Regions from separate parts of the Demequina sp. NBRC 110054 genome, predicted to be linked through region 1. Evidence: predicted binding sites of a transcription regulator. Region 1 holds the regulator's gene; the other holds the start of a gene.
What was found. The regulator LexA, encoded in region 1, represses DNA repair genes until DNA is damaged. The targets are predictions, from matches to a motif close to TCGAACANNTGTTCGA.
Positions count from the first base shown of each region.

Region 1 (9,737 bases):
CGCGCTCCACGTCGGAGCCGCGGCGTGCGCCTTCCCGCGTCACCTCGCGCACCGGTTCCCCGACTCGGGCCATATCGCCGTCGACATCGACGCGACGCTGCCGGAGCTCGTGCGCACGTGGTGGGACCTGCCGCGAGCGCCGCGGCTGAGGATCCGTGCGCAGGATGGGCTCGAGGCACTCGTAGGTCGCGCGGACGCGAGCCTCGACCTCGTGGTGAGGGATGCCTTCGCGGGCGACGACACGCCGTCGCATCTCGCGGGAGAGGAATGGTGGGGTCATGCGAGCAGAGCGCTGCGCCCCGGGGGCCTCGTGCTCGCCAATGTGGGGACGAGGCCGGGATCGACCGCCACGCGGGGCGATCTCGCGGCCGCCCGCGCCGCCTTCGGCACGGTGATCGCGATCGGCGAGCACGCCGTGCTCAAGGGGCGTCGACGCGGGAACGTGGTGCTCGCCGCGTCGACGCGCCTCGATACAGATGTGCTCGCACGCTACGCCGCGTCGGCATCGCTGCCGACGGGCGTGCGGAGCGACTGGGCGCCCTCATAGGCGCCCCGTCGTTCCTTAGAGCGGGCGGACGTTCGAGGCCTGCGGGCCCTTGGGGCCCTGCGTCACCTCGAACTCGACGCGCTGCTGCTCGTCGAGCGACTTGTAGCCGTCGGTCTCGATCGCCGAGTAGTGGACGAAGACGTCAGCGCCGCCACCGTCCTGGGCGATGAATCCAAAGCCCTTCTCAGCGTTGAACCACTTCACGGAACCCTGCGCCATGCGGGTGTCTCCCTTTACTTCAAATGCCCTGGGAGGGAAGCGCGACACCGTGCCGCGCTCGTCGCCGCAATGACTTCTCCCACCCAGGCGGGCGGGTTCCTGCACACTACGTTCTTGCAACCGGTACCAAGTGTGTCATGCAAGGGGCCACAAGCGCGACATGAATCGGCGAGTCGGCCCCTGTTCGGCGGCTGCTCAGCACCGATTCGCCGGCTGTGAGGCGACCGTTCAGCCCTGCGGGAACTCGGGCGGATGCTGACGCAGGTACTTCTCGAACTCCGCGCCGAGCTCGTCCGCGGAGGGGATGAGCCCCTCGCGCAGCATCTCGTCGTCGCGCGTCTCGGTGAAGGCGTCGAACTGCTCCTCGAGCGCCGCGACAAGAGCCTGCACCTCTTCCGACTCAGACATCTGGCGCGCGATCTCCTCCTCGGCGCGTTGGGCGTCCTCATCGAGCCGCTGCGGCTCAAGCACGAGTCCGGAGAGGTCCTCGAGGGCCGAGAGGGCGCGCTGCGCGGCCTGCGGGTAGGAGGACTGCGCGAGGTAGTGCGGGACGTGGACCGCCACATTCACCATGTCCAGGTCCCACTGCCCGAATCGGTACTCGAGCAGGTTCTGCGCGGACGCCGGAACCGTCACGGTGCCGAACATGCTCGGCTGGTCAGGCAGCAGGTCCTGCGAGGTGCCGTGCACGGTCACCCCGAGCGGGCGCGTGTGGGGCGCGGCCATGGGGATGCCGTGGGCGCCTAGCACGAGCCCTACGCCGAGACGCTCGACCATCGAGCGGACCTCGGCGATGTAGGCCTCCCAGCGGATGTCGGGCTCGAAGCCGTGCAGGAGGAGGAACGGCGTCCCCTCCACGTCGCGGACCATGTCGAGCACCAGCTCGGGCTCGTCGTACTCGGTCCACTCGTTCACGGAGAACGTCATCTCGGGACGACGCGAGCGGTAGTCGAGCAGCTCATCGATGTCGAAGGTCGCGACCCTCACGGGCTCGCCCAGCTCGAGCAGGTGCTCGCCGACGAGCCTGCCCGCCTTGCCTCCATCGATGAAGCCACGCAGCACGTGCATCATCACGGCGCCCTCCGACGGAGCTACCTCCGCCCAGGCCGCGACGCCCTCGGGGTCCCACGTCACCAGCTTCGTGTCCATATCCGTTCATCCTCCCATGCCGCAATGCTGGGACCAGGAACTTCCGCGTGCGGCGAAAGATTCCGCGAAAGGGGTGCGTCGGGCCCTCCCGATCCTGCGATAATGGTTGACCGCCTGCCACGGACGAACACCCGACCCGAGGGATATGCCAATGCACGACGAGTCGACCGCCACCGACACGGGACTCGAGGCCGAGCAGCGCGTCGTCGACACGCTGTACGGGCGTCTCGACACGCTCCGTGACGAGACCGAGGGCAGGCTCGCCGAGATCCGCCGCCAGGGCCCCTCCGGCTCTCCGCAGAACCGCTCCGAGCGGGATGCCTTTGCCACGCTGTACGAGGACCGCATCGGCCAGCTCGACGCGGTCGAGGACCGGCTGTGCTTCGGCCGCCTCGACATGACCGACGGCGAGACCCTCTACGTCGGCCGCATCGGCCTGTCCGACGAGGACCACGGCCCGCTGCTCACGGACTGGCGCGCCCCCGCGGCGCGCGCCTTCTACTCGGCCACCGCGGCGTCCCCGAGCGGCGTCATGAACCGACGCCACCTCACGACGCGCGGGCGCAAGGTCACCGCGGTCGAGGACGATGTGCTGGACGTCGAGGCGCTGCGTGCCTCGGGCCGCGTCGAGGGGCTCGCGGGCGAGGGCGCGCTGCTCGCCGCGCTCGACGCGCGCCGCACCGGCCGCATGGGCGACATCGTCGCGACCATCCAGGCCGAGCAGGACGCTGTCATCCGCGCCCCCATGGAGGGCGCGCTCGTGGTGCAGGGCGGGCCGGGCACCGGAAAGACCGCCGTGGCGCTTCACCGCGCGGCCTTCCTGCTGTACCACCACCGCGAGCGCCTCGCGAGCCGCGGCGTGCTGCTGATCGGGCCGTCGCGCCAGTTCCTGCGCTACATCGACCACGTGCTGCCCTCGCTCGGCGAGACCGGCGCCGTGTCGACGACGCTCGCGGGCCTGCTCAAGGGCGTCACCGCGACGGGCGTCGAGACAGACGCGGTCGCCCGCATCAAGGGCCGCGCGGACATGGCGCGCGTGATCAAGCGCGCGGTCAGGGAGCGTCAGCGCGTGCCGCGCACCGACCAGACCGTGCGACTCGATGGGCGGCCGGTCGTGATCCGCCGCTCGGACATCCGTGACGCCCAGGCACGTGCCCGCCGCGACGGCAGGCCCCACAACGAGGCCCGCGCGACGTTCGCGAAGGACATGATCGGACGCCTGACCTCCCAGCTCGCGGAGCAGCTCGAGCACGTCGAGGCGGATGACCGGCTCGAGCTCGAGCGCGAGGTCCGCGACAACCGCACCATCCGGATCGCCATCAACCTGTGCTGGCTACCGATCACCCCCTCGCAGCTGCTCAAGGACCTGTTCTCGAAGGCGCACCTGCTGGACAACGCGGCGCCGTCGCTGAGCCCGCAGGACCGCGACCTGCTGCTGCGGCCGACCTCCGCCCCGTTCACGGACGCCGACGTGCCGCTGCTCGACGAGGCTGCGGAGCTGCTCGGAGACATGCCCTCCGGCTCGCCGCGCCCGAATGCGGGTGACCTCACGTCGGAGGAGCTCGAGTACGCCAAGGAGGTCCTCGAGACCTTCGGCGATGGCGGGATGGTCACCGCCGAGGCCCTCGCCTCGCGCATGCGCGAGGGCGGGTCGCGCCTCACCGTCGCCGAGCGCGCCGCGGCCGACCGCACGTGGACCTACGGCCACATCGTCGTCGACGAGGCGCAGGAGCTGAGCCCCATGGCGTGGCGCATGCTGTCCCGCCGCTGCCCCACCCGGTCCTTCACGATCGTCGGCGACGTCGCGCAGACGTCGTCGGCCGCGGGCACGCAGTGGTGGCCCGAGGCGATGGACCCGCTGTTCAAGGGCACGTGGACCCTGCGCGAGCTCACGGTGAGCTACCGCATCCCGGCCCAGGTGGCCGAGGCGGCGCAGTCCTTCGCCAAGGCGGTGCGGCTGCCGGTCTCCGAGCTGAGCGCCGCGCGCGCGGTGGACGATGCGGTCGCGTACCACCGCGTCGAGCGCACCTCCTTCGCCTCCGCGGCGGTCAGGCGCGCGATCCACCGCGCGGAGTCCCTCAAGGCCTCCGGGGGCGGCATCGTCGCGGTGATCGCGCCCGAGCCGCTTCACGAGGAGCTGCGCGCGGAGCTCGGCGAGCACGACGTCGAGATCCTCGGAGCGCTCGCCTCAAAGGGCCTCGAGTTCGACGCCGTGGTGGTCGTGGACCCCTCGGCCATCGCCCACCGGGCGGGCGACCTCTATGTGGCCCTCACCCGCCCGACCCGCCACCTCGACATCGTCCACGCGGGGGACCTTCCGCCCGGATTGGGCGAGTAGCGCACTGACAGAAGCCCCGTCATCGACGTGGGATTGCAGGCCTGTGTATCCGCACCTTGGATGACGGCGGCGCACGAACCGCACGACACGCGGTCCCACCCCCGAGTTCGGGGGCACCGGGTGCTCGAAGTTGGTCATCCCGCTGTTTTGCGAGAGTATGACGCTCGTGCGCGCACTTCTCCTTGAATCCCTCCACCCCCGTGCCACCGAGGTCCTCACCAAGGCCGGCATCGAGGTGGACAACCACGTCGGAGCGATGGACGAGGACGAGCTCATCGCCGCCCTCGACGGCGTCGAGCTGCTCGGCATCCGCTCCAAGACCCACCTGACCGAGCGCGTGATCGAGGCCTCGCCCTCGCTCCTCGCGGTCGGCGCGTTCTCGATCGGCACGAACCAGATCGAGCTGGACGCGGCCGCGCGTCACGGCGTCGCCGCGTTCAACGCGCCTTTCCAGAACACGCGCTCCGTGGTCGAGATGGCCGTGTCCGAGATGATCTCGCTCACGCGTCGGCTCGCCGAGCACAACAACCAGATGCACGAGGGTGTGTGGTCGAAGACCGCCGAGGGCTCGCACGAGATCCGCGGCCGCACGCTCGGCATCGTGGGCTACGGCAACATCGGCTCGCAGCTGTCCGTGATCGCCGAGGCGCTCGGCATGAACGTGATCTTCTACGACACCTCGGAGAAGCTCGCGCTCGGCAACGCGACGCCGATGCCCTCGCTCGAGGCGCTGCTCGGCGAGGCCGACATCGTCACGCTGCACGTCGACGGCCGCGCGGGCAACCAGAACTTCTTCGGCCGCGAGCAGTTCGCCGCGATGAAGCCCGGCGCCAAGTTCCTGAACCTCTCGCGCGGATTCATCACCGACATGGAGGCGCTCGGCGAGGCGCTCGAGTCGGGCGCGATCGGCGGAGCCGCGCTCGACGTCTTCCCCGTCGAGCCCAAGAAGAAGGGCGACCTGTTCGAGTCGCCCCTGCGCGGCAAGCGCAACGTGATCCTCACGCCGCACATCGGCGGCTCGACCGAGGAGGCGCAGCGCGACATCGGTCAGTTCGTCGCCTCACGCCTGCGCGACTACGTCAAGCACGCGTCGACGTCGCTGTCGGTCAACCTGCCGAGCCTGTCGCTCGAGCAGGTCCAGGGCTCGCACCGCGTCGCCCACCTGCACGCCAACGTGCCCGGCGTCCTCGCCGCGGTCAACCAGGTCTTCGCGGCGCACGGCGTGAACATCGACGCGCAGATGCTCTCGACCCGCGGAGAGCTCGGCTACGTGGTGACGGACGTCGCCTCGGGCCTGAGCCGCGAGACGGTCGAGGAGCTGCGCGGGATGCCCGGGACCGTGAAGGTGCGCGTCGTTTCCTGACCCGATCACCCGACGAAGGAGCCCGCCCGGACCCTGGTCCGCGGCGGGCTCTCTCGTGTGCGCTGCGCCTAGCGCCCCGGCAAGGGCACGCCGCCTCCGTCGAGCATCGGCCCGGTGGCGCACCCGAACGGCAAGAGGCCCACGGGCGGCCGCCTCTCTCGGATCGCGCCTACTTCTCGCGCGCGGCGTCCTCGGCGCGGAGCCGGTCGATCGCGGCTTGGAAGTCGTCGAGGGTGTCGAACGCCTGATACACGCTCGCGAATCGCAGGTAGGCGATCTCGTCGAGGTCGCGCAGCGGCGCAAGGATCGCACGCCCGATGTCGAGGGCGTTGATCTCGGCCTGACCGCCCTCGCGGATGGTGTCCTCGACGCGGTAGGCGAGCTTCACGAGATCGTCGTCGCTCACGGGGCGCCCCTGGCACGCCTTGCGCACACCGGTGACGACCTTGTCGCGGCTGAACGGCTCGGCGACACCCGTCCTCTTGACCACCATCAGCGTGGGGGTCTCGACGGTCGAGAAGCGCTTGCCGCAGCTCGGGCACTCTCGACGACGCCGGATCTGACCGCCGTCGTCGGCGACGCGTGAGTCGACGACCCTGGAGTCAGGGTTCCTGCAGAACGGGCAATACATGCCCCTACTCTCCCACGATTCACACCAGTCACGCACATATCGTCCCGGCGCACGCAAGTCCGACTGCGAGCATCGGCCGCTTGGAAGACTTCGGGGGTCACGGGAGTCTTCGAGGGAGGGCACCTGCGCCGCTCCGGATCAGCTCTCGATCGGGATCAGGATCTGCTCGCCGGCCATGAGCGACGAGTCCGCCATGCGGTTGATCTCGACGATCTCTGCGACGGTCTCCGACACGTCGTCGCCAGCAGGCGTGAGCGCCGAGGCGATCTCCCAAAGCGTGTCCCCGGTCGCGACGGTGTACGAGGTAAGCGACGACTCGACGGGCACCGCGTCGGCACCCGCGAGCGCGCGGGGCGCGATGAGCATCGCGAGGGCGAGGAGCACCATCAGCACGAGCGCCCGACGCAGGCGGGCAGAGGCCGTCCGGGGTGCGGTCACGGTCACGTTTCCGATCGACATGTCATCCTCCTTCGAACATATGTTCTATCGAACGTCTGTTCTAGTTGTAGCACCGAGTGGCGACATTCACAAGACACGCTCGAACAAATGTTTGATTTGGCCACTCGTCTGCCCTAGGTTCGAGACAAAGGAATCACCGGGGTCTGACATCCCGGCTCGGACGGAGGGCGACACCATGGCTGACGGCGATCGGCAGGACGCGACGATCCACGCGTTCCCGGACGTGCACGCGGAGAACGCCCTCACCGACAGGCAGCGCCTGATCCTCGAGCACATCCGCGACTCGGTCGCCTCGCGCGGCTACCCGCCGTCGATGCGCGAGATCGGGGAGGCCGTCGGGCTCACGTCGACCTCATCGGTCAAGCATCAGCTCAGCGCGCTCGAGTCCAAGGGCTTCCTGCGCCGCGACCCGCACCGCCCGCGCGCGATCGAGGTCGTCATGCCCGAGGATGCCGCGGCTCCCCCGGAGCTTCCCGAGGCCGCGGCCGTCCCCGCGGCCCTCGCGGACGGCCCGACGGTCGGCGTGCCGCTCGTCGGCCGGATCGCCGCGGGTGGCCCGATCCTCGCGGATCAGGCGGTCGAGGACGTCTTCACGCTCCCCCGCCAGCTCACGGGCGAGGGCGAGCTGTTCATGCTCAACGTCTCCGGAGACTCGATGATCGACGCCGCGATCTGCGACGGCGACTGGGTCGTCGTCCGCCGGCAGGCGACGTGCGAGAACGGCGACATCGTGGCCGCGCTGCTCGACGACGAGGCAACCGTGAAGACCTTCCGGCGACGCGACGGTCAGGTGTGGCTCATGCCGCACAACCCCGCCTACACGCCGATCGATGGCACGCATGCCCAGATCATGGGCAAGGTCGTGTCTGTCATGCGCCGCCTCTAGCGCTCCCCGGCCCTAGGCGGGACTGCAGCACACTTCCCAGCGACACCCCGCAGGTGTGCGCGACGCGCCACGCGGCCCCTACCGACCGTCGGCGCACGCCGCATCGTCCAGGCGCCGCAGCGCTCCGAGGACCGCCTCGCGATCCGTCGTTCCCCACAGGGGCGGCATCGACCGGGCGAGGAACCCTCCGTAGCGCGCGGTCTTGAGCCGCGAGTCGAGCACCGCGACCACGCCGCGGTCATCCATGGATCGGATCAGGCGTCCCGCGCCCTGTGCCATGAGCAGTGCGGCATGCGTCGCGCTGACCGCCATGAAGCCATTGCCCCCTGCGGCGCCCACGGCCTCGGTACGTGCCTGCGACACCGGGTCGTCGGGTCTCGGGAACGGGATGCGGTCGATCACCACGAGCGATGCCGTCGCTCCCGGCACGTCGATGCCCTGCCACAGCGAGGTGGACCCAAACAGGCACGCGCGCGGGTCCTCCGCGAACTGCTTCACGAGAGTAGGGAGCTGGTCGTCCTTCTGGTTGAGCACGGGCAGATCGAGCCGCTCGCGCAGCGCCTCGGTCGCAGCCTGGGCCGCCCGATGCGAGCTGAAGAGGCCGAGCGTCCTGCCTCCCGCGGCCTCGACGAGCGCGACGAGCTCCTCGATCGCCTCCTCGGAGATCCCGCCCTGCGTGGGGCGCGGAAGGTGGGACGCGACGTAGAGGATGCCCTGGCGGCCATAGTCGAAGGGACTGCCCGCGTCGAGGGTCACGGGGTCGTCCATCCCGAGGTGGCGCGCGATCGAGTCGAAGCCGCCCCCGAGAGCGAGCGTCGCCGAGGTGAACACCGCGGACTTCTCCTCGGCCAGCCGGTGCCCGATCAGCCCCGCGACGTCGAGCGGAGCCGCGACGATGCGCGAGGGCCGCTCCTCGTCGTACTCGCCGTCCGGAGGAGCGAGCCAGATGACGTAGCGCCCCTCCTCCCCCTGCAGCTCGGCGCACACGTCGACGATCTCGGTGAGCGCCGCGCTCGCCATCTTCGCCGCCGCTCCCGCCTGCTCCTGCGTCTTCGCGACCTCTGTGAGCAGCGTGCGCGCGGCGCCGCGGACCAGCTCGACCGCGGCGGCGAGCTCCTCGGGCAGGCCGCGGCGCAGGCGCCCGACCGTGAGGTCGCCGAGGGCGGAGTCGACGGCGCGCGCGGCGCGGTCCAGGTCGTCCGTCGTCCTGCCGCAGCGCCGCACGGCGCTCGCCGCGCGGTCGAGCCCGCGCACCGTGAGCTCGTGCGTGGCGGCCGAGGTGATGCGCTGGACCAGCTCGTGCGCCTCATCGACGATCAGCACGTCGTGCTCGCCGAGCAGGTCGTGACTCGCGGCCTGCACCCCGAGCACCGCGTGGTTCGTCACGACGATGCGCGCGTCGGTCGCCTCCTTGCGCGCGCGCTGGGAGAAGCACTCGTCCGCCATCGGGCACTTACTGTCGAGGCACTCGCGCCCGGACACGGAGACCTGCGCCCACGCCCTGCCGGACACGCCCGGGACAAGGTCGTCGCGGTCGCCGGTCTCGGTCTCGTCCGCCCACTGATGCAGGCGCGCGACCTCGCGACCGAGGTCGCTCGTCGGGCCGACGTCGAAGAGTCGATCGTCGTCGGGCTCGGGGTAGCCGCCGCCGAGGCGGTGCACGCACAGGTAGTTCGAGCGCCCCTTGAACAGAGCGACGCCCGGCCGCTTGCCGAGGACCGGCTCGAGGGCGTCGAGGACCATCGGCAGGTCCTTCGTGTAGACCTGCCGCTGGAGAGCGAGCGTCGCGGTGGAGACGACGATCCGCTGGCCCGTGCGCGCCGCGTGCGCGACCGCGGGCACCAAGTAGCCGAGGGACTTTCCGGTTCCCGTGCCGGCCTGCACGAGTGCATGCTCTCCGTCGTGCAGGGCCTTCGCCACCACGGCGGCCATCCGCTGCTGCCCCTCGCGAGGGCGGCCCGACAGCGCCTCGACCGCGGCCTCGAGCAGCTCCGCGACCTCGTGCGGGTCGTCGAGGGCGACGTCCGATCCCTCAGCGACGACCGCATCGTCCCGATCGAGGTCCTCAACCTCCGCGTGGGGGGCCGGCGTCACGAGGCGGCCGCCGCGCTCGCCTCCAGGCGGGCCGCGAGCGACTCGTCGACG
Region 1 covers NZ_BBRK01000006.1:128,953-138,689, forward strand. The annotation lists gene B7K23_RS13265 (spermidine synthase) at 1-547, shown strand, start outside; gene B7K23_RS13270 (cold-shock protein) at 563-766, opposite strand; gene B7K23_RS13275 (PAC2 family protein) at 995-1,915, opposite strand; gene B7K23_RS13280 (AAA family ATPase) at 2,067-4,253, shown strand; gene serA (phosphoglycerate dehydrogenase) at 4,411-5,616, shown strand; gene nrdR (transcriptional regulator NrdR) at 5,786-6,247, opposite strand; gene B7K23_RS13295 (LysM peptidoglycan-binding domain-containing protein) at 6,386-6,706, opposite strand; gene lexA (transcriptional repressor LexA) at 6,882-7,592, shown strand; gene B7K23_RS13305 (ATP-dependent DNA helicase) at 7,671-9,686, opposite strand; gene hflX (GTPase HflX) at 9,683-9,737, opposite strand, start outside.

Region 2 (9,737 bases), on a different contig from region 1:
ATCCTTCGGGAGGAGATGGGTGGCGCGGCTGACCTCGCCGTGCCGCTCGACGTGAACGTCGGAGCGGGCGCCAGCTGGCGCGCCGCAGGACACTAGGGATGGTGGCATGCGCATCGGAATCCTCACGGGCGGCGGAGACTGCCCGGGGCTCAACGCAGCGATCAGGGCGGTGGTGAAGCGCGGCACCGCGCAGCACGGCTGCTCGATCGTCGGCTTCATGAACGGCTGGCAGGGCGTGATCGACGGGGACGCGAAGCCGCTCACCCGCGACGACGTGTCCGGGAAGCTCGTGGAGGGCGGCACGATGCTCGGCACGGCCCGCTGCCACCCTCACAAGGTGAAGGGCGGCATGGAGGCCGTCAAGGACACGGTCCAGAATGAGAAGCTCGACGGCCTCATCTGCATCGGCGGCGACGGCACGCTCAAGGCTGCCGGCAAGGTGTCGGACGCGATCGGCATCCCGGTGATCGGGATCCCGAAGACGATCGACAACGACGTCGTCGGCACCGACGCGGCGATCGGATTCGACACGGCCGTCACCGTCGCCACCGAGGCGATCGACCGTCTGCACTCCACGGCGGAGTCGCACAACCGCGTCATGGTCGTCGAGCTGATGGGCCGCCACAGCGGCTGGATCGCCGTCACCGCTGGTATCGCCGGCGGTGCTGACATCATCCTCGCCCCTGAGGAGCCGTTCGACATCGACAAGATCGCGAAGCGGATCAAGCACCGTCACCGCTACAAGAACTTCTCGATCGTCGCGGTCGCCGAGGGCGCCATCCCTGCCGAGGAGAGCTCGTGGGACGGCAAGCCGACCATCGATGCGAAGGGCAACCCGATCGCCGGCTCGATCGGGCACGAGGTCACGAAGGCGATCGAGGCGCGCACCGGGTTCCCGACGCGCCTCACCGTCCTGGGCTACGTCCAGCGCGGAGGAATCCCGACGGCGGCCGACCGACTTCTCGGCACCCGCTTCGGCGTCGCCGCGATCGACGGGATCGTCGCCGGCGAGAGCCACAAGTTCACCGCGATCCAGGGCGAGCACGTCGTGCTTGAGGACTTCGCGGTGATGTCCGGCAAGACCAAGTGGGTTCCCGAGAACCTCCTGCAGGCGGCACGCGAGCTCTGAGCCGCGCGACAGTGGGGTCACCGTCCGGACATCGTGACCGGACGGTGACCCTTGCTGCTTTGTGCAAGGCGCTCGCAAGGGAGTAGCATGGTCAGCGGCCTTCTGTGCGCGTTCGCGCGCGCAAACGAGGACCTGTCCATATTCATACGAATTCCCTGTCCACCGGAGCTACTCCTTAATGTCCGTTTCCTCCCCCGAGTCCACCCCGATCGCCGTCAACGACATCGGCACCGCTGAGGATTTCCTCGCTGCCATCGACGCGACCATCAAGAACTTCGACGACGGCGACCTCGTCGAGGGCACCATCGTCAAGGTCGACCGTGACGAGGTCCTCCTCGACATCGGTTACAAGACCGAAGGCGTCATCCCCGCCCGCGAGCTCTCCATCCGTCACGACGCCGACCCCGACGATGTCGTCAACGTCGGCGACACGATCGAGGCCCTCGTTCTCACCAAGGAGGACAAGGAAGGCCGTCTGATCCTGTCCAAGAAGCGTGCGCAGTACGAGCGCGCCTGGGGCTCGATCGAGAAGGTCAAGGAGGAGGACGGCGTCGTCACCGGTACCGTCATCGAGGTCGTCAAGGGCGGCCTGATCGTGGACATCGGTCTGCGCGGCTTCCTGCCCGCCTCGCTCGTCGAGATGCGTCGCGTCCGCGACCTGGGCCCCTACATCGGTCAGCAGATCGAGGCGAAGATCATCGAGCTCGACAAGAACCGCAACAACGTGGTCCTGTCGCGCCGTGCCTTCCTCGAGCAGACGCAGTCCGAGGTGCGCTCGTCGTTCCTCACCGCGCTCAAGCCGGGCCAGGTCCGCAAGGGTGTCGTCTCGTCGATCGTCAACTTCGGTGCGTTCGTCGACCTCGGCGGCGTGGACGGCCTCGTGCACGTCTCCGAGCTGTCGTGGAAGCACATCGACCACCCGAACGAGGTCGTCTCGGTCGGCCAGGAGGTCGAGGTCGAGGTTCTCGACATCGACATGGACCGCGAGCGCGTCTCGCTGTCGCTCAAGGCGACCCAGGAGGACCCGTGGGCGGTCTACGCCCGCACCCACGCGATCGGCCAGATCGTCCCGGGCAAGGTCACGAAGCTCGTCCCGTTCGGCGCGTTCGTCCGCGTCTTCGAGGGCATCGAGGGCCTGGTGCACATCTCGGAGCTCGCCGTCCGCCACGTCGAGCTGCCCGAGCAGGTCGTCCAGGCCGACGAGGAGGTCTTCGTCAAGATCATCGACATCGACCTCGAGCGTCGCCGCATCTCGCTGTCCATCAAGCAGGCGAACGAGGGCGTCGACCCCGCGGGCGAGGACTTCGACCCCGCGCTCTACGGCATGACGGCCGAGTACGACGAGCAGGGCAACTACAAGTACCCCGAGGGCTTCGACCCGGAGACCCAGGAGTGGCGCGAGGGCTACGAGGAGCAGCGCGAGGCGTGGGAGGCGGAGTACGCCGAGGCCCACGAGCGCTGGGAGGCCCACAAGTCGTTCGTCGCCAAGCAGGACGAGCAGGCTGCCGTCGCCGAGGCGGAGGCCCCGGCTGCCGCGCCGCGCAAGCGCGCGGGCGCCAAGGGTGGCCCGACCTCGTACAGCTCGCAGGACGAGGACTCCGCCGACGCCGGCACGCTGGCCTCGGACGAGCGTCTCGCCGCTCTGCGTGAGAAGCTGACGGGCAACTAAGCATCACCCGTCGAAGGGCCGCGATCCGCAAGGGTCGCGGCCCTTCGTGCTTCCCGCCGACATGCAGTGTGGCGCGCGTCTCTTCCTGTTGCGGAGGCATGCCTCCCGGTGGTTGACTCCCGGGATGCTGCGAATTGGCCTGACCGGCGGCATCGGTGCCGGGAAGTCGACTGCCGCCGCGCGCTTCGAGGAGCTCGGCGCGCGGCTCGTGGATCATGACGAGCTCGCCCGGCGCGCCGTCGAGCCCGGCTCGGCCGCGCTCGTCGACATCGTGCGGGAGTTCGGCGACCGCGTCCTGCGCGATGGCCAGCTCGACCGCAAGGCGCTGGCCGGCATCGTCTTCAACGACCCGGCGGCGCTCGCGCGGCTCAACGGCATCGTCCACCCGACAGTGTTCGCCATGAGCCAGGCGGAGGACCGCAAGGCGCGCAACGACGGCGTGCCCGTCGTCGTGCACGACATCCCGCTCCTGTTCGAGACCGGCTACGGCGACGGGTTCGACATGGTGATCGCGATCCAGGCCGACCACGCGGTGAGGGTCAAGCGACTCATCGACGGCCGGGGGATGCCGCACGCCGAGGCCGTGGCGCGGATGGCCTCACAGGCCACCGATGCGCAACGCGCCACGATCGCCGATGTCGTCCTGGACGGGAACGGCTCTCCCGAGCATCTGCGGGCGCAGGTCGACGAGCTGTGGGGCCGTGTGGTGCCGGGGGCCTCCCGCTAGCCACGCCCCCTTGCGCTCCCTGGGCTGACGCGTGCTCGTGCCAGGTCTCCACGCCCTCGAATGCCTCGTGCAGACGTGCGGATCGGGGCCTGGGGGAGCGGGACGGCGATGTCAGAGCCTCGGCGTACCGTAGTGCCATGACCCCGGACCTGCGCAGAGCCGACCACCCCTTCCAGGTGGTCTCCGAGTACAAGCCGTCGGGCGACCAGCCCAAGGCGATCGACGATCTCGCCCGCCGGATCGATGCGGGCGAGCGGGACGTCGTGCTGCTCGGTGCGACCGGAACGGGAAAGTCCGCGACCACCGCTTGGCTCGTCGAGAGGCTGCAGCGGCCGACGCTTGTGATGGCGCACAACAAGACGCTCGCGGCGCAGCTCGCGAACGAGTTCCGCGAGCTCCTCCCGCACAACGCCGTCGAGTACTTCGTGAGCTACTACGACTACTACCAGCCCGAGGCCTATGTCCCGCAGACGGACACCTTCATCGAGAAGGACTCGTCGATCAACGAGGAGGTCGAGCGGCTGCGCTACTCCGCGACCAACTCACTGCTGACGCGACGCGACGTCGTCGTCGTCTCGTCGGTGTCGTGCATCTACGGTCTCGGCACTCCCGAGGAGTACATCCAGGGCATGGTGACGCTCGCGGTGGGCGATGTCGTGGATCGTGACTCGCTACTGCGGGAGTTCGTGCAGATGCAGTACGCGCGCAACGACCTCGCGTTCACCCGCGGCACGTTCCGCGTGCGTGGCGACACCGTGGAGATCATCCCGGTGTACGAGGAGCTCGCGATCCGCATCGAGATGTTCGGCGACGAGGTCGAGGCGCTCTACACGCTGCATCCGCTCACGGGCGACGTGGTCGAGAAGCGCGAGCAGGTGCACCTGTTCCCGGCCTCGCACTATGTCGCGAGCGAGGAGCGCATGAACGCGGCGATCCGGACCATCGAGCTCGAGCTCGAGGAGCGGCTTCAGGAGCTCGAGCGGCAGAACAAGCTGCTCGAGGCGCAGCGGCTCAAGATGCGCACGACGTTCGACCTCGAGATGATGCGGTCGGTCGGCACCTGCTCGGGCATCGAGAACTACTCGAGGCACATCGAGCAGCGCGAGCAGGGGACGCCCCCTCACACGCTCCTCGACTACTTCCCGGACGACTTCCTGCTCGTGATCGACGAGTCGCACGTGACGGTGCCGCAGATCGGCGCGATGTACGAGGGCGACGCGTCGCGCAAGCGCACCCTGGTCGACCACGGCTTCAGGCTCCCGTCCGCGCTCGACAACCGGCCGCTGAAGTTCCCCGAGTTCCAGGAGCGGATCGGCCAGACCGTGTACCTCTCGGCGACCCCAGGGCAGTACGAGCTCGAGCGCTCCGACGGAGTGGTCGAGCAGATCATCCGCCCGACGGGCCTCGTCGACCCCAAGATCGTCGTCAAGCCGACCGAGGGGCAGATCGACGACCTCCTCGAGGAGATCCGGCTGCGCGTCGAGCGCGACGAGCGCGTGCTCGTGACGACCCTGACCAAGAAGATGGCGGAGGATCTCACCGAGTACCTGTCCGATCGAGAGGTCCGCGTCGAGTACCTCCACTCGGACGTGGACACGCTGCGCCGGGTGGAGCTGCTCCGCGAGCTGCGGCGGGGACGCTTCGACGTGCTCGTGGGCATCAACCTGCTGCGCGAGGGCCTCGACCTTCCGGAGGTCTCTCTCGTGTCGATCCTCGACGCGGACAAGGAGGGGTTCCTCCGCTCGGGGACCTCGCTGATCCAGACGATCGGCCGCGCGGCGCGCAACGTCTCCGGTGAGGTCCACATGTATGCGGACACGATCACGGACTCCATGGCATCCGCGATCGACGAGACCAATCGCCGTCGCGAGATCCAGGTCGCGTACAACACCGAGCACGGCATCGACCCCACGCCGCTGCGCAAGCGCATCGGCGACATCACCGAGATGCTCGCGCGCGAGGAGGCCGACACCGCACAGACCCTCGAGGAGGCGCGCGCGAAGGCCCCGACGCCGAGCACGGTCGACCCGCAGCAGCGCGAGCGGCCCGCCGAGGAGCTCTCCGACCTGATCGAGGAGCTGTCCGCGCAGATGCGCGAGGCCGCCTCCGAGCTGCAGTTCGAGCTCGCGGCGCGGCTGCGCGATGAGATCGGCGAGCTCAAGAAGGAGCTCAGGGGCATGCTCGCCGCGGGCTGACCCCTCGTGCCGCCTCTAGGATGATCGGGTGGAATCACCCCTCGTCTGGACGATCACGCTCGCGGTCATCGTCGGCATGTTCGCCTTCGACTTCTTCGTGGTCGTGGGCCGCCCGCACGTGCCCTCCTTCAAGGAGTCGATGTGGTGGTCCGTGTTCTACATCGGCATCTCGCTCCTGTTCGGAGCGAGCTTCTGGTGGTGGTCCACGCCGGACAAGGGCGCGGAGTTCCTCGCCGGATACGTGACGGAGAAGTCGCTGTCGGTCGACAACCTGTTCGTGTTCCTCGTGATCCTCACGCGCTTCGCGGTGCCGCCCAAGCTGAGGGAGCGGGTGCTTCTCATCGGAATCGCCCTCGCGCTCGTGTTCCGAGGCTTCTTCATCGCCGCCGGCGCCGCGGCGCTCAACGCCTTCCACTGGGTGTTCTTCCTGTTCGGGCTCTTCCTCATCTACACCGCGATCATGGTCGGTCGGGAGGGCGGCGCCGAGGAGGGGGAGACCGAGTACAAGGAGAACGCCTTCATCCGCGCGGTGCGTCGAGCCATGCCGGTGACGGACGGCTACCGCGGCACCCACATGCTCGTCCACGAGCACGGCAAGCGCATGGTGACGCCGCTGCTGCTCGTGGTCGTCGCGCTGGGATCGACCGACGTGATGTTCGCGCTCGACTCGATCCCGGCCATCTTCGGGCTCACGCAGGATCCGTACATCGTCTTCACCGCGAACGCCCTCGCCCTGCTGGGGCTGCGCCAGCTCTTCTTCGTGGTCGATGGCCTGCTCAGCCGCCTCATCTACCTGTCCTACGGCCTTGCAGTCGTGCTCGGGTTCATCGGCGTCAAGATGATCCTCGAGGCCCTGCACGGCAACACGCTGCCGTTCCTCAACGACGGTCAGCCCTTCGAGAGCGTGCCCGTCCCGTCCACGTGGGTGTCGCTCGGGGTGATCGTCGGCGTGCTCGGCACGGCAGCGATCGCCTCGCTGATCGTCTCGCGGCGCACGGGGGAGCATCTGCACGACCCGCGCGAGGATGTCGAACCCGAGCCTCGCACCGACGAGAACGAGCAGGTCTAGCGAGGCCGGCTACCGGCCGTTCGGGCTCAGGCGGGGAAGTCGCGCCCGGGCCACGCGCCGAATGCGGGCCACTCGCGGATGACCCGCTCGGGAACGAGGCCCGCGAGCACGTAGGGATCGTTCGCCACGATGGTCTCCGCCTCGTCGAGCGAGTCGACGTCGAGCACGATGAGCGCACCGGGCTCGAGCTCGTCGCCGTAGCGGCCGATGACGGGCACCTTCCCCTCCGCGGCGAGCGCGCGGAAGTGGCCAAGGTGCTCAGGGCGCCTGGCTGCGCGCTCCTCGGCGCGCTCGTCGTACGTGTAGTGCACTGCGTAGAGGCTCATGGACCCATCCTGTACCACCGGGCGTGCTCCGCGCCCGTGGCGCTCCGCGGCCGCGGCACGCCAGATCCTCTCGGGTGGCACCGGGACGCGACACGCGAACGGCATCGAACAGGTGTTCGAAGCGGGAGCGCGTAGCATTGCCGTGTGAACGACCGGATCCTGGTGCGCGGAGCGCGCGAGCACAACCTCAAGGGCGTCGATCTGGACCTTCCCCGGGACTCTCTCATCGTGTTCTCGGGGCTGTCCGGATCCGGCAAGTCCTCCCTGGCCTTCGACACGATCTTCGCGGAGGGGCAGCGCCGCTACGTCGAGTCGCTGAGCGCGTACGCGCGCCAGTTCCTCGGGCAGATGGACAAGCCCGACGTCGACTTCATCGAGGGCCTGTCGCCGGCGGTGTCCATCGATCAGAAGTCGACGAACCGCAACCCGCGCTCGACCGTGGGCACGATCACCGAGGTCTACGACTACCTGCGCCTGCTCTACGCGCGCGTCGGCACGCCGCATTGCCCCGTGTGCGGCGAGGAGATCCGCTCGCAGACTCCGCAGCAGATCGTCGACTCGGTGCTCGCGCTTCCCGAGGGCACGCGCTACCAGGTGCTCGCGCCGGTGGTGCGCGGCCGCAAGGGCGAGTACCAGGACCTCTTCGAGGAGCTCCAGCAGCAGGGCTTCGCCCGCGCCCGCGTCGACGGCGAGACGGTGCAGCTCACCGAGCCTCCGCAGCTCGAGAAGAAGCTCAAGCACGACATCGAGGTCGTCGTCGATCGCCTCGTCGCCCGCGACGGCGTCCGGCAGCGCCTTGCCGACTCGGTCGAGACCGCGTTGCGGATCGCGGACGGCCTCGTCGTGATCGACCCCGTCGACGGCGAGCTCCCGCAGCGCCGCTACAGCGAGAAGCGCGCGTGCCCCAACGATCACGTGCTGACGCTCGAGGAGATGGAGCCTCGCACGTTCTCGTTCAACGCCCCGTACGGCGCCTGCCCCGAGTGCACGGGCATCGGCGTGCGCCTCGAGGTCGACCCCGAGCTCGTCATCCCGGACCCGCAGAGGACGCTCAACGAGGGCGCGGTCGCGCCGTGGGCCCAGACGTCCTCGGAGTACTTCGGGCGCACGGTCGCGGCGCTGGCCGACGAGCTCGACTTCTCGCTCGACGAGCCGTGGGAGAACCTGCCGAAGGCCGCGAGGAACGCGATCCTCAACGGCAAGGACTACAAGGTCCACGTGCGCTTCAAGAACCGCTTCGGCCGTGAGCGCCAGTACACGACGGGCTTCGAGGGCGTCGTGACGTGGCTCGAGCGCCTCCACGAGCAGACGGAGTCGGACTTCTCGCGAGAGAAGTACGAGGCCTACATGCGCGAGGTCGACTGCCCCGTGTGCAAGGGTTCGCGCCTCAAGCCCGAGGTGCTCGCGGTGACGATCGGCGGCCGGTCGATCGCGGAGGTCTGCGATCTGTCGATCGCCGACGCTCGGGACTTCCTCGCGACCGCCGAGCTCGACGAGCGCGGCCGCTCGATCGCTGTCCAGGTGCTCAAGGAGATCGACGCGCGGCTGGGCTTCCTGCTCGACGTCGGCCTCGACTACCTCACGATGTCGCGCGCGGCCGGCACCCTCTCGGGCGGCGAGGCGCAGCGCATCCGGCTCGCGACCCAGATCGGCTCCGGCCTGGTCGGCGTGCTCTACGTGCTCGACGAGCCGAGCATCGGCCTGCATCAGCGCGACAACCGGCGCCTGATCGACACGCTCACGAGGCTTCGCGACCTGGGCAACACGCTCATCGTCGTCGAGCACGACGAGGACACGATCCGCACCGCCGACTGGGTCGTCGACGTGGGCCCCGGCGCGGGGGAGCACGGCGGCGAGGTCGTCCACTCGGGATCGTACGAGGACCTGCTCGCCAACGAGCGGTCGGTCACGGGCGCCTACGTGTCGGGACGCCGGTCCATCGAGGCGCCCGCCGAGAGGCGCGAGCTGACCAAGGGACGCGAGCTCGTCGTGGTCGGTGCCCGCGAGAACAACCTGCGGAACATCGACGTGACGTTCCCGCTCGGCGTCCTCACCGCGGTCACGGGAGTCTCGGGCTCCGGCAAGTCGACCCTCGTGAACTCGATCCTCTACACGAGCCTCGCGAACACGCTCAACCACGCGCGTCAGGTCGCGGGTCGGCACACGCGCATCACCGGCACCGACCACCTGGACAAGATCGTCCACGTGGATCAGGGGCCGATCGGCCGCACTCCGCGCTCCAACCCGGCGACGTACACGGGCGTGTGGGACAAGGTCCGCAAGCTCTTCGCCGACACCACCGAGGCGAAGGTGCGCGGCTACGGCCCCGGACGATTCTCCTTCAACGTCAAGGGCGGACGATGCGAGTCTTGCTCGGGTGACGGCACGCTCAAGATCGAGATGAACTTCCTTCCCGACGTCTACGTGCCGTGCGAGGTGTGCAAGGGCGCGCGGTACAACCGGGAGACGCTCGAGGTGCACTTCAAGGGCAAGACCGTCGCCGACGTGCTCGACATGCCGATCGAGGAGGCCGCGGAGTTCTTCGAGGCGATTCCCTCGATCTCAAGACATCTGCGCACGCTCGTCGACGTCGGTCTCGGCTACGTGCGCCTGGGGCAGCCG
Region 2 covers NZ_BBRK01000005.1:104,781-114,517, forward strand. The annotation lists gene polA (DNA polymerase I) at 1-96, shown strand, start outside; gene B7K23_RS09760 (6-phosphofructokinase) at 107-1,129, shown strand; gene rpsA (30S ribosomal protein S1) at 1,308-2,798, shown strand; gene coaE (dephospho-CoA kinase) at 2,923-3,525, shown strand; gene uvrB (excinuclease ABC subunit UvrB) at 3,663-5,720, shown strand; gene B7K23_RS09780 (TerC family protein) at 5,749-6,789, shown strand; gene B7K23_RS09785 (YciI family protein) at 6,816-7,115, opposite strand; gene uvrA (excinuclease ABC subunit UvrA) at 7,260-9,737, shown strand, end outside.
Region 2: the regulator LexA is predicted to act here: its motif matches at 7,220-7,235, upstream of uvrA (excinuclease ABC subunit UvrA).